DNA from 3 places in the Vibrio sp. nBUS_14 genome. Region 1 is predicted to be linked to each of the others. Evidence: riboswitches for the same ligand, from Rfam matches in the RefSeq annotation. Region 1 holds a riboswitch; each other region holds the start of a gene.
What was found. Region 1 has a riboswitch for thiamine pyrophosphate ahead of thiD (bifunctional hydroxymethylpyrimidine kinase/phosphomethylpyrimidine kinase). Riboswitches for the same ligand answer to the same signal wherever they lie in the genome.
Positions count from the first base shown of each region.

Region 2: another riboswitch for thiamine pyrophosphate. It lies ahead of thiC (phosphomethylpyrimidine synthase ThiC); the one in region 1 lies ahead of thiD (bifunctional hydroxymethylpyrimidine kinase/phosphomethylpyrimidine kinase).
Region 3: another riboswitch for thiamine pyrophosphate. It lies ahead of thiB (thiamine ABC transporter substrate binding subunit); the one in region 1 lies ahead of thiD (bifunctional hydroxymethylpyrimidine kinase/phosphomethylpyrimidine kinase).

Region 1 covers NZ_CP179207.1:1,574,121-1,578,513, reverse strand. The annotation lists gene ACMAZD_RS24875 (ASCH domain-containing protein) at 1-180, shown strand, start outside; gene ACMAZD_RS24870 (helix-turn-helix domain-containing protein) at 284-1,012, shown strand; gene ACMAZD_RS24865 (DMT family transporter) at 1,098-2,015, shown strand; TPP riboswitch at 2,114-2,225, shown strand; gene thiD (bifunctional hydroxymethylpyrimidine kinase/phosphomethylpyrimidine kinase) at 2,323-3,216, shown strand; gene ACMAZD_RS24855 (ABC transporter ATP-binding protein) at 3,206-3,985, shown strand; gene ACMAZD_RS24850 (ABC transporter permease) at 3,978-4,393, shown strand, end outside.
Region 2 covers NZ_CP179206.1:3,654,866-3,659,258, forward strand. The annotation lists gene ACMAZD_RS17220 (thiamine phosphate synthase) at 1-798, opposite strand, end outside; gene thiC (phosphomethylpyrimidine synthase ThiC) at 798-2,747, opposite strand; TPP riboswitch at 2,877-2,975, opposite strand; gene crcB (fluoride efflux transporter CrcB) at 3,038-3,421, opposite strand; gene ACMAZD_RS17235 (multicopper oxidase family protein) at 3,522-4,393, opposite strand, start outside.
Region 3 covers NZ_CP179206.1:3,315,212-3,319,604, reverse strand. The annotation lists gene mpl (UDP-N-acetylmuramate:L-alanyl-gamma-D-glutamyl-meso-diaminopimelate ligase) at 1-1,018, shown strand, start outside; gene ACMAZD_RS15605 (flavin prenyltransferase UbiX) at 1,056-1,679, shown strand; TPP riboswitch at 1,723-1,842, shown strand; gene thiB (thiamine ABC transporter substrate binding subunit) at 1,896-2,888, shown strand; gene thiP (thiamine/thiamine pyrophosphate ABC transporter permease ThiP) at 2,973-4,393, shown strand, end outside.

The DNA.
Region 1 (4,393 bases):
CTGGATGTAAGAAATTACCCCGATCCTCAAGCTCTGTTAATGGCTGAAGGGATGGATGTCTTATCAAGATTGAGTAACTCAATCGAAGAGGGCGTTGAGCTTCTTTATAGTTTTCACGAATACAAAGAGATGATTCCAATTCATGGCATATTTGCTATAGAAATTCGTGTAATCGAATAATCTCGTTGTACGCTGTTGATTGGCTAAAGGTGTGACTATTGGAAGTTGATAATGTAACGTAGTCTATATTACTTCCACTCACCAGTTAACGTCAGCGTTGCCCATGAAATCTAGTTTAAGCATTCGATCTTACACCAAGCAATTTAATACTCATGCCCATGATGGTTACCATCAACTGGTGCTGCCCATTCAAGGGAGTATTAGTATTGAAATGGTTGGGTATGTTGGCAAAGTTTCTGTCGGTGAATGTGTGGTGATTCCGGTCACCACAGCGCATGCGTTTAAAGCTGATGAAGCTGCAAGGTTTATTGTTGCGGATATGGTGGAGCTACCGCAGCACTTGTTAGAGCATGAGCTCTCTGTGTTTACTATTACGCCACCTTTAATGAGCTTCTTGCTGTTCGTTGAAAAGCAGTTGGAATATCAAGTGGACAGTGGCATTGAATCATCCATCTTAGATGTGTTTTCACTGCTGTTAGAGCAACAACAAGTGAGTAAAAGTATCGACCCTCGTATTCGCGCGGTACAAAGGCTCATCGCGGATAATTACGCCCAACCTCTCTCTATTTCTCAGCTTGCCGAAACAGCATGTTTGAGCCCCACTCAATTTAAGAAACGCTTCAAAGACTGTATTGGAATCAGTGCGCTTAAGTACATCACTTGCTATCGTATGGAGAAAGCGCAAGCCTTGCTAAGCCATACCGATTTACCCGTTCAATTGGTCGCAGAAAATGTGGGTTATAGTGACCTATCTGCATTTAGTCGACGCTTCTCTCAGCACTTTGGGATGTCTCCAAGGGCGTTTCTAGGCTCAATGAAAGACAGTCTTTAGAAACAACAATAGCGTCCTTTCGGCAAACTAACTTTTGTCAATCTTCACTATTATCTATTTCAGAACTGAAAATTGGGTAATAGAAATGAATCTTGTCATCAATCGTGTTAACGAATTCCAAACGGGCACTTTAGCCATCTTGTTTGCTTCCATTTTATGGGGCACGACAGGCACCGCCGCAAGTTTTGCGCCTGATCTCAGCCCATTAGCGATTGGTGCGCTTTCAATGGGTGTTGGTGGCTTAATGCAAGCAGGCTTAGCGTATCGAAAGATCCTATCCGCGCTCGACAAGCTTTCGCTGAACAAGAAATTGCTAGCGTTGAGCGCATTGGCTTTGGCGGTTTATCCATTGGCTTTCTATTCATCTATGAAGTTATCTGGTGTCGCGATTGGTACGGTCGTGTCTATTGCAACTGCGCCGTTCTTTTCTGCTCTCTTAGAGTGTCTTATCAGCAAAAAGAATAATATCAACAAACGCTGGTTAACGAGCTTTGCAATTGGTGTGGTGGGTATTGGGTTATTGGTGTTTTCAGAGTCGTCATCGGTGAGTGAATCTGGTAACGAACTGAAGCTTTTGGGCATTGCTTTAGGTTTGGTTGCAGGCCTGTGCTACGCCATTTATTCATGGGCGACTAAGGCTCTGATAGACGAAGGCATTGAATCGCAAGCAGCGATGGGCAGCATATTTGGTTTAGGTGCAATGCTATTACTGCCAACGCTGTGGTTTACAGGGGGTAACTTGTTCGCGTCGAATTCCAATATATTGGTCGTGAGTTACTTGGCGTTAATTCCTCAATGCATGGGCTATATCGCGTTCAGTTTTGGCCTGCGACATGTCACCGCGAGCAGTGCCAACTTGATTACCTTGCTTGAGCCTGTCGTCGCCGCGGTACTTGCCGTCTGTATTGTGGGAGAGTTGATTCCATTGGCTGGGTGGTTAGGTATGTTCTTGATAGTGATGTGTTTGTTTATTCAGTCGAAGTCATCTAAAGGAACGTTATAAGTATTTGTTTTGTTGGGCCTAATTGAATTTTATTCATGTGTAATTCTTATAATTGAACAAAATCAGTATCTCAGTTGTGATAGTGCTGTTACTATCGCTATCAATAGTCGGGGGGCATATACCTTATTTGGTGTTTGCTGAGATCGTTAATCGAGACCCGTTGAACCTGATTCAGTTAACACTGGCGTAGGGAACTATAAGCACTCGATCTACGTCTGTTCTCATGAAAGCCTTTCATGACACTATTGCGACTTCTCCTTCGATCGGTGCTCGTTCTCCTACGTCTTGTAAGATAGTAGGAGCGACAATGACACACAGTTCTATTTCAAAAGATTTAACTCAAAAATCCGCAGTTTTAAAGCATTCTACTGATAGTTTGATTCGCACGAATACTCCGATTGTTTTAACCATTGCAGGTTCTGACAGTGGCGGTGGTGCGGGCATTCAAGCTGATATTAAAGCGATGTCTGCAACCGGTAGTTTTGCTTGTTCGGTGATTACCGCGATCACTTCGCAGAACACTCAAGGCGTTTCAGCCATTTTTCCCATCCCACTTGATCATGTCGCTAGCCAATTAGATGCAGTTTTTACTGACCTCAATATCGTGGCAGTAAAAGTCGGCATGTTGGCAGATGCGCAAATCATCAAAGTCGTTGCTGACAAAATTAAGCAGTACCAACCTAAGCATCTTGTGATTGACCCTGTAATGGTCGCAACCAGTGGTGACCTTCTTTTAGAAAACGCTGCCATTGTTACGCTAAAGCAAGAACTGATTCCTCTGGCAGATATCATTACACCTAATTTGCCGGAAGGCGCAGCACTTACAGGTAAGCCCTTACCTGAAAGCGAAGCTGAAATGCAGGGCATGATTGAAGATCTACGGGCCTTAGGTGCGAAAGCGGTGCTTCTAAAAGGCGGTCATTTAGAGAAGTACGAAAACAGTAACGACCTACTGATTCTGCCAACCACGTCTGCTCTGATTAGCGCGAAGCGTTTTCCTACCAAAAACACCCATGGCACAGGTTGTACGCTCTCTTCAGCCATTGCTTCTTTCTTGGCTCAAGGCAAAACGCTTAGGCAAGCTGTCGACCTTGGTAAACAATACATTTCTCACGCCATTGCTCATGCTGATGAGCTTCAAGTCGGTCAAGGCCATGGCCCAGTAAACCACTTCTTCGCTGGACACGGTAATGTTCGTTAATACGGTTGGCGTTCAACTCAGCAACGCGACCTTACGTTACCGCGATAGCGAGCACGCAACCTTATCGGGGTTGTCGCTTAGCTTAAACGCAGGTAAGTGGACGGTGTTACTGGGTCGAAGTGGTTGCGGAAAAACCACAGTATTGCGTTATCTGGCAGGCTTGCTGGACGACAAGGTGGAGTGGCAGGGCACATTGGCAACGTCTGATGAACTGCCTTTAACGGATCGTATCGCTTACATGGCGCAGCAAGATTTGTTACTACCATGGTTGTCGGTTATCGACAATGTGTGCCTGAGTCACCGCTTCCAAAATTTCGCTGATAAGCATCAAAGCCAAGCATCTCATAAACAAGCTCAAACCAATCAAGCAGTAGAGTTACTGACTTCGGTTGGTCTGGCCGATTACGCGGATGCTATGCCGGATCAATTGTCTGGCGGTATGCGCCAGCGTGTTGCTTTGGCTCGAACCTTAATGCAAGACAAACCTGTTGTGCTGATGGACGAACCTTTCTCTGCGCTGGATGCGGTAACAAGACACAAGTTACAGGTCTTAGCGTGTGAATTGTTAAGAGATAAAACCGTTGTGTTGATTACCCATGATCCACAAGAAGCGGTGCGTTTGGCGGATAATTTGTATGTGTTGCAAGGCACTCCGGCGAGTGCACAGTCACTGTCTGTGCCTAATACAGCGACACCAAGAGTGTTAGACGGTGAATGTGCTGAGTTACAACAAGCGATCTTAGATCAGTTGGAGCGTGATTATGAATGATCTAACGCAAAGCGAAGCTGTGGCGCGTTCAGCTAACGTACAGACTACCACTACACGCCCTCGTCAGATGAATCCCGTTATGCGTTTGCTGATCAGCAGTGCTGTGATTCTCGGTTTATGGCAGCTAGTTGTGGTTGTCTTCGAGATGCCGAGTTTCATTCTGCCAGCGCCTACAGAAGTCTTTTTAAAGCTGATTGAACGCTACGATGTGCTACTCAAACACACTTGGGTGACTGCGCAGGAGATCTTACTTGGTCTATTGCTCGGTTTGTCGATGGGGCTGTTTTTTGCCCTGCAGATGTTGATGTTCGAACCGCTGAAACGTTGGTTGTTGCCTATCTTAATTGCTAGCCAAGCGATCCCTGTGTTTGCGATTGCGCCAGTGTTGATGCTGTGGCTGGGTTATGG
Region 2 (4,393 bases), on a different replicon from region 1:
ATCATTGATAAAAACTTGAGCGTTATGCTCTCGACCAAGCTCGATTGATCGTGCGATTTGTTGTTCTAAGTCCGCTTGCTGCGAGTTTTTAATACGTAGTTGAACAGTGTTAATTCCAAGCTTGAGCAACCTTTCGATCCACTCGACATCGTCAACTACTGGGTATAGCCCTAGGCTACTCTTACTCAATTCAGGGAACGAAAGTGATGTTCCTTGGTGCGCCCAACCAACACTAATATCCAGTCGCTCATCTTCCAAAACTGGAATTGGAAAGTTTTGGTAATGTGCTGGCCATGTTCCACGTGAAACATCGGACGCTGCGCGAGCTAAAACCAGTGCGTCTTCTAATGGGAATTCCAGCGCCAACAAAGTAAGTAACCAAGCAAAGTGGCCGCGATGATCTAACTCCTGATGAGCTGTAGTTTGACTCTTGATAGCACGATTAGCATCTAGGTGTGACCAGGTGTCTAGTACAGCTGAATCATCTGAGACACCGATATAGATAGTATTCGGAGTTTGTGTAAATGCATCACAAACGTCAGTTAGCGCGATTGAATAACTGTAATCAACAACATGATTAAGTTCCGCTAGCTTACACTCCGCCAATGAATCAACATCATGAGCGAAGCCAATAGATAACGCCTGCTGAGCATCAACAATAGAGAAGTATTGAGTTGAGCTTACGCCCAACTCAACTGCATCGGTTGCCAATCCTTGTCGCTTAGCAACCAATAGACAGTTCTGCACCTCTCCCGTTAACTCAATATTTTGAGATGGGATGAGTATCTTCACTGTCATTATTCCTCTAATTGAGCTTCTTTTGCACCGACGGCAGGGTGGTAAAGTTCAGAGCCAGTATCACGAAACTCTTGTGATTTCTGACGCATCCCTTCCAACGGGTTATCCAGCATCTTAATCTCGATAGCCTGATCAGCCGCCACTTGTTCGGTGTCTTTCGCATACTCTCTGACTTCTTGAGAAATCTTCATCGAGCAGAATTTAGGTCCACACATTGAGCAGAAGTGAGCAACCTTGCCCGACTCTTGTGGCAGGGTTTCATCATGGAAAGAACGCGCTGTTTCCGGGTCTAAAGCTAGATTAAATTGGTCTTCCCAACGGAATTCAAAACGTGCCTTTGATAACGCATTGTCGCGGATTTGTGCGCCCGGGTGCCCTTTCGCCAAGTCTGCAGCGTGTGCTGCCAACTTGTAAGTGATCAGGCCGGTCTTCACATCTTCTTTATTTGGTAAGCCTAAATGTTCTTTAGGGGTGACATAACAGAGCATCGCACAGCCGTACCAACCAATCATGGCCGCACCAATTCCAGAGGTAATATGGTCATAACCAGGGGCAATATCTGTCGTCAATGGGCCTAAAGTATAGAAAGGCGCTTCATGGCAATGTTCTAACTGCTCGTCCATATTCTCTTTGATTAAATGCATTGGCACATGTCCAGGGCCTTCAATGATCACCTGAACGTCGTATTCCCAAGCGACTTTAGTCAACTCACCTAGAGTCCGTAACTCCGAGAATTGAGCCTCATCATTGGCATCTGCAACAGAACCCGGACGTAGGCCATCACCTAATGATAGAGCAACATCGTACTTCGCACAGATCTCACAGATCTCTCGGAAGTGGGTATAAAGGAAGCTTTCTTGGTGATGAGCAAGGCACCATTTCGCGATAATAGAACCACCACGAGAAACAATACCAGTCACACGCTTAGCCGTCATCGGAACGTAGCGAAGCAACAAACCAGCATGGATAGTGAAGTAATCAACACCCTGCTCTGCTTGTTCAATCAAGGTATCACGCATCACTTCCCAGTTGAGGTCTTCGGCTACGCCATTCACTTTTTCAAGCGCTTGATACATAGGAACCGTACCAATCGGCACTGGACTGCTACGCAGAATCCACTCGCGAGTCTCGTGGATATTACGGCCAGTTGAGAGGTCCATTACGGTATCGCCCCCCCAACGAGTTGACCAAACTAGCTTCTCAACTTCTTCTTCAATCGAAGAGCTTACTGAAGAGTTACCGATATTAGCATTCACCTTCACTAAGAAGTTACGACCAATAATCATCGGTTCTGATTCTGGGTGGTTGATGTTTGAAGGGATAATAGCTCGACCTTCAGCAACCTCTTTACGAACGAACTCAGGGGTAATTTCTTTCGGCAGGTTTGCGCCAAAGTTATGGCCAGGGTGTTGATGGTTAAGCTGCTCATCAGCGAACTTCTGACGTCCCATGTTCTCACGTATGGCAATATACTCCATCTCAGGCGTGATAACGCCCTGACGAGCATAGTGCAGCTGAGTAACACATTGATCGCCAGTCGCGCGGCGAATTCTAGGTAGGTTGCCATAGCGAAGGTCGTCTAGGGTTTCATCTTCTAAACGTTCTTTGGTGTAAACAGAGCTTACATCGTCTAACAGTTCCGTATCACCACGCTCTTCAATCCATTGCTCTCGCAACTTAGGAAGACCGCTATACAGGTCTATCTCGTGTGTAGGATCTGTGTAAACACCTGAGGTATCGTAAACTTGAATGGGTGCATTAGGTTCGAATACAGGCTCTTTTTTGCTGCCACCAACTAGGCTATCAGCGAGTGATATTTCTCGTACAGGGACTTGAATGTCCTCTCGAGACCCTTGGACGTAAGCCTTTTTCGAATTTGGGTAAGGTTGTACGGATAAAGAATCAATGAAATTCTTCGCTTCCAGTCTTGCTTGTTTACGACTCGACATAGCATTTTTCCTTGGCTTTTAGCTATTATTTATAGGGATAAAAATGCTTGACGGATTAGATGCTACAAGAGGGATCACGGTAAGAAATACAGTTGTGATCTGGAGATAGATCTCTAGAAGGATTCTAGTTAGATATCTACTCTTGTTCCCTTCGCAGGTATTAGCCTGATCAGGTTCAACGGATCCCGAGTAAACGGTCTCAGCCATATGGCACTCCGACAAGTTCGATCGAGTATATAAAAACGGCTTGGATAAACCAAGCCGAGTTGTTTACAAATCGTAAGAAAGTTTTAAGACTTTATCAAAAGTTGGAAGCCGATCCATGCTGCTGAGATGCTGAGAACCACATTGAGTAGCACATTGAGCCCCATCTTAAAGAAAGCGCCCTGCTGCATAAGAAGGACGTTATCCATTGAAAATGTAGAAAATGTAGTCAGTGCTCCAAGAAAACCAAGACCGATGATCTGTCTCCATGGTTCTGTCGCCACCATCTCATTCTCAAATGCAGCGATGAGCAAACCCATAATTAATGAGCCAATCACGTTAACAGTTAGCGTACCGTAAGGAAAACCACGCCCTAGCATCACCACACATAACTCTGAAATCAAATAGCGCGAACAAGCACCAAATGCACCACCAATGGCAATAAAACCTAAAATAGATAACTGACCCATGAATCCTCCCAAACAATAATTCCTATATTCTAGCTTTAACGCCGATAAAAGCGAGGGTAGAAACTAAGAATGCATGTGCAAATATTAAACGTTACAGGTGTCACTTAACCTCAATATATCCCATCAATCCTGTTTTCATGTGTTCAATCACATGACAGTGGTACATCCAACGTCCTGGGTTGTCTGCAACAAATGCAGCTTTAGCTCGGCCGTTTTTTCCAAGTAACACTGTATCGGTATGGAAAGGCTCTTCAATTTTTTTACCATCAAGTTCCAATACAGTAAATGTATGACCATGAATATGAATCGGGTGATGATATTGAGTGACGTTCTTAAGATCGAATATGTAAGTCTTACCCAACTCTAAAGTCGCCAACGGTTCAGGAATATTGTCTTTGCTCATCCCCTCCCATGCTCTTTTATTAGTAAGCCAAAACTTAGGCATGGACTTCCCATCTTTAGATACTGGTGATACCGCACCTTCCCACTCGAACACAAAATCGATCTCTTCAGCATTAGCAAGATCTAGGTTAGGTACTGGATTCAATGGTAATACTGGAAACACTCGCTCTTGAGTAAATGCTGAATCTACGACTTCAAATTGACACAAAGAAAATGGGAAACGTCCCTTCATTTGGAGAACGTTAACTCGCTCACCAGCTTTAGGAGCGATCAGCCCGATATCTACACGCATCCCTGGACCAATTTTATGTTGAGTCAGTTTATAAGGCGTTTTCACAGGATTACCATCGATGGCAATCACCCATGCTTCAGCCCCTTCGACAGCAATAGGGTAAGTGATCGTGTTGTCGACATTAGCGATACGCAATCTAGTCGTTGCATACTGTTTCAACTGGTATACAGGCTCATGAACTCCATTCACACTACTCCACTCACCAGGAGTGCCCATACGAGCACTAAGACGGGGAATCATTAGGTCTTTCCATTGACCTTGCTTGTCGATATGCCAAT
Region 3 (4,393 bases), on a different replicon from region 1:
GACAACAACATCGAGCATGCTGGCTTGGATCCTTGAAGACTGCGGTTATGCACCGGGCTTTCTTGTCGGAGGTGTGCTTGGTAATTTTGGTGTCTCTGCTCGCCTTGGTGAAAGCATGTTCTTTGTGGTTGAAGCCGACGAATACGACAGTGCTTTCTTTGATAAGCGATCTAAGTTTGTTCATTACCACCCAAGAACGTTAGTGATGAATAATCTCGAATTTGATCATGCAGATATTTTTGATGATCTTGAAGCGATCAAGCGACAGTTCCATCATTTGGTTCGCACAGTGCCAAGTAATGGCCGTATTTTCTCACCAAAGCAAGATACCGCGATCCAAGATGTGTTATCTCGTGGCTGCTGGAGTGAAACTGAGTTGAGTGGTGAACTCGGTGATTGGGATGCCAATAAATTAGTTAAAGACGGCTCTAAATTTGAGGTGTATTTCCAAGGCGAATGTGTTGGAACCGTGTGCTGGGGTTTGGTTGGCGATCATAACGTAAGCAATGCTTTGATGGCGATTGCGGCGGCAAGACATGTTGGTGTTACGCCTGATTTAGGGTGCGAATCACTGGCGACGTTCATTAATACCAAGCGTCGCTTAGAGTTTAAAGGCGAAGTAGCTGGTGTTTCTGTCTATGACGATTTTGCACATCACCCAACTGCGATTGAACTTACGCTCGGTGGTTTACGTAATAAGGTCGACTCGAAAAAAATCATTGCCGTTTTAGAGCCTCGTTCCGCCACCATGAAGCGTGGTGTGCACAAAGAAACTTTGGCTGATTCGCTCAAGCAGGCGGATTCTACCTACTTATTCCAACCGGATAACATTGATTGGTTTGTACAAGACGTTGCCAATGCGTGCCATCAACCCGCACACGTGAGTGATGACATGGACGCATTCGTTGCTAAAATTGTCTCAGAGGCACATGCGGGAGACCAAATCTTGGTAATGAGTAATGGTGGCTTTGGTGGTATTCACCAGAAACTGTTGGATGGGTTAGCACTAAAAGCTTAACCGATCCAAGACCTTACAATTTGAAGTAATTGAGAACATGACAAAACACGATAAAGCTATAACCCTCGCTTTCACTGGCGCATCTGGTGCGCCTTACGGACTGCGTTTACTTGAATGCTTATTGGCGGCAGATTATCAGGTCTATTTACTGATATCGTCGGCAGCGCGAGTGGTGTTGGCGACAGAGCATGCACTTAAGTTACCTGCTGGGCCTGACGCAGCGAAACAAGTTTTGGTGAAGCATTTAGGTTGCGACCCAGAAAAGTTGGTGGTGTGTGGTAAAGATGATTGGTTTTCTCCGGTTGCCTCTGGTTCAGCAGCGCCGAAGCAGATGGTGGTGTGTCCATGTTCTGCGGGAAGCTTGGCTTCAATTGCTCATGGCCTATCAGATAACCTGATCGAGCGAGCTGCAGACGTAGTGATGAAAGAGCGAGGTCAGCTGTTGTTGGTGGTTCGGGAGACGCCATTTTCTACGCTGCATCTAGAGAATATGCACAAACTCTCGACCATGGGCGTGACGATAATGCCTGCTGCTCCGGGTTTCTATCACCAACCTAAGTCGATCGAAGATCTGGTCGATTTTATGGTGGCGCGCATTCTGGATCATCTCAGTATCGAGCAAGGTTTAGTGCCTCGTTGGGGTTACGATCAACGTAATTGATCCAAACTTGATAGCTTATTGTTAAAAATCGAATTACAATTCCGGACACTCATCGGGGAGCGAACCATTCAAATAACGAATGCGAGCTGAGATCAAGCAAGTGCTTGGGACCCGTAAACCTGAACCAGATAATGCTGGCGTAGGAATTGAGTTAGGAACAACCTCTACCGTTCTCCTCCCTCAAACCTGTGCCGCTCAGACCATGGAGAGCGTCCAGTGAAATTCACATTAACAACCCTTGCTGTTACTACAGCCATCTCTTTTTCTGCCGTTGCTGCAGACAATACTCTAACTGTATATACCTATGACTCTTTTGCTGCGGATTGGGGCCCTCGTCCTGCCGTCGAAAAAGCATTTGAAGAAAAGTGTGGCTGTGATGTGAATTTTGTCGCGCTAGAGGATGGCGTGTCTATTTTAAATCGCTTACGTCTTGAAGGTGGTAACAGCAAAGCTGATATCGTATTAGGCCTAGATAACAATCTAATGGCTGAAGCGAAAGCGACGGGCTTATTAGCTGAGCACAATGTTGATACGTCATCAGTGACACTTCCTAACGACTGGAACGACAGTACTTTTGTACCTTATGATTTTGGTTACTTTGCGTTTATCTATAACAAAGAAAAATTAGCAAATCCGCCTAAGAGTTTGAAAGAATTGGTTGAGCAGCGTGACGACCTCAAGGTTATCTACCAAGACCCACGTACTTCAACGCCAGGTCAAGGCATGATGCTATGGATGAAGTCTGTTTATGGTGATGAAGCGACAGACGCGTGGAAGAAGCTCGCTCAGAAAACGGTTACTGTGACTAAAGGTTGGTCTGAGGCTTACTCTATGTTCCTAGAAGGCGAGTCGGACTTAGTCCTGTCTTATACGACTTCTCCGGCTTACCACATCATTGCAGAAAGTGATTCTAAGTATGCAGCAGCAAGCTTTGAAGAAGGTCATTACACTCAAGTCGAAGTGGCAGCTAAGGTAAAAGGCAACAAGAACGAAAAGCTGGCTGATGAGTTTATGGCATTTATCTTAAGTGACGAGTTCCAATCAGCGATGCCAACGGGTAACTGGATGTACCCAGTGACTGACATCGAACTACCAAAAGGGTTCGAGCAGTTAACAGTACCGCAGAAAGCTCTGAGCTTTACGCCTGAAGAAATCGCCGCTAAGCGCAAGCCTTGGATCCGCGAATGGCAGAGTGCGCTTACTTTTTAACGTAGTATTTAAAAACTAGCTTTCTGTATTTAAAGGTTCGTTCGATATACTTTGAGCGAATTATTTACGGTAAAAAATCAATTTATGATAAAGAAAACACCTAAGGTCGGGATCTGGGTTGCGATACTCATTACCGCCTTCGTGGTTTCAGCAGTTGGGGCATTGCTTAGCAATGCCCCTTCTCTTGATATCAGCCAAGTGTGGTCCGATCCTTACTATTGGCATGTAACGAAATTTAGTTTTTATCAAGCAACACTCTCAACGGTGCTTAGTGTTGGCTTTGCTATACCTATTGCACACGCTCTGTGCCGTAGACAATTTTTTGGGCGAGCTTTGTTGTTAAGACTGTTCGCGTCGACTTTGGTTCTGCCGGTGTTGGTCGGTGTATTTGGTTTGCTGGCGATTTATGGCAACAGTGGCTGGTTAGCTAAATTTTTGGCTAACTTCGACATTGAATTGCCATTCTCGATTTATGGTTTGAATGGCATTTTGCTCGCGCATGTCTTCTTTAATCTGCCTTATGCTAGCCGTTTACTTTTACAAGCTTTGGATACCGTGCCTGCCGAGCAACATAAACTGTGTGCTCATTTGGGTATGAGTCATTGGAATAAATTTAAATCGGTCGAATGGCCTCGTTTAAGGCAACAACTACCACATGTTTGTGGTTTGGTCTTCATGCTGTGCTTCACTAGCTTTGCTACTGTAATGGCTCTTGGTGGCGGCCCGAAATCGACCACTATCGAGCTAGCCATCTATCAAGCGATTAAGTTTGATTTTGACCTGCAGGCGGGTGCGTTACTTGCAATATGGCAAATGCTGCTGTGTGGTGTGTTAGCGGTGAGTATTCAGCGCTTGTCTAAGCCTATCTCCGTGACAGCCAGTCAGCTGTCGGAAGAGAAATATTTGGTTAAGGACAGCTGGTGGTCAAAAGCTTGGGATAGCTTTTGGATCATCGTTGTCTCAATGCTGGTATTACCGCCTTTAACTATGGTTATCTTTAGTGGCATTAACTCACAAGCTTTAACTGTGCTTAGCAGTGACCCTTTTTGGGCTGCGTTAATGACCTCGGTTCGTGTCGCTTCTTTGGCCAGCGTTATCGCCGTTTTTATTGGTATTGCGATACTGCTGACCAGTCGTGCGTGGCGCTTGCAGAACAAGAATTTTAGAGCCGATAAAATCGAGTTGATAGGCACTATTATTTTAGTGACGCCGGGGCTAGTGATCAGTACTGGTCTTTTCTTATTGCTGCGTTCATTTACCGATGTGTTCAGCTTAGCTTTCTTTATTGTGATCGCCGTGAACAGCTTGATGGCACTACCTTATGTGATTAAAACCTTAGCTCAACCTATGCTGCACCTTTCTCAGCAGTATCAGTATGTGTGTGCGAGTTTAGGGGTAACTGGCTTCACCCGATTCAGGCTCGTGGAGTGGCGAGCATTACGCAAACCTATGGCGCACGCATTCTCGATTAGCTTCATGTTAGCGATGGGCGACTTAAGTGCGAT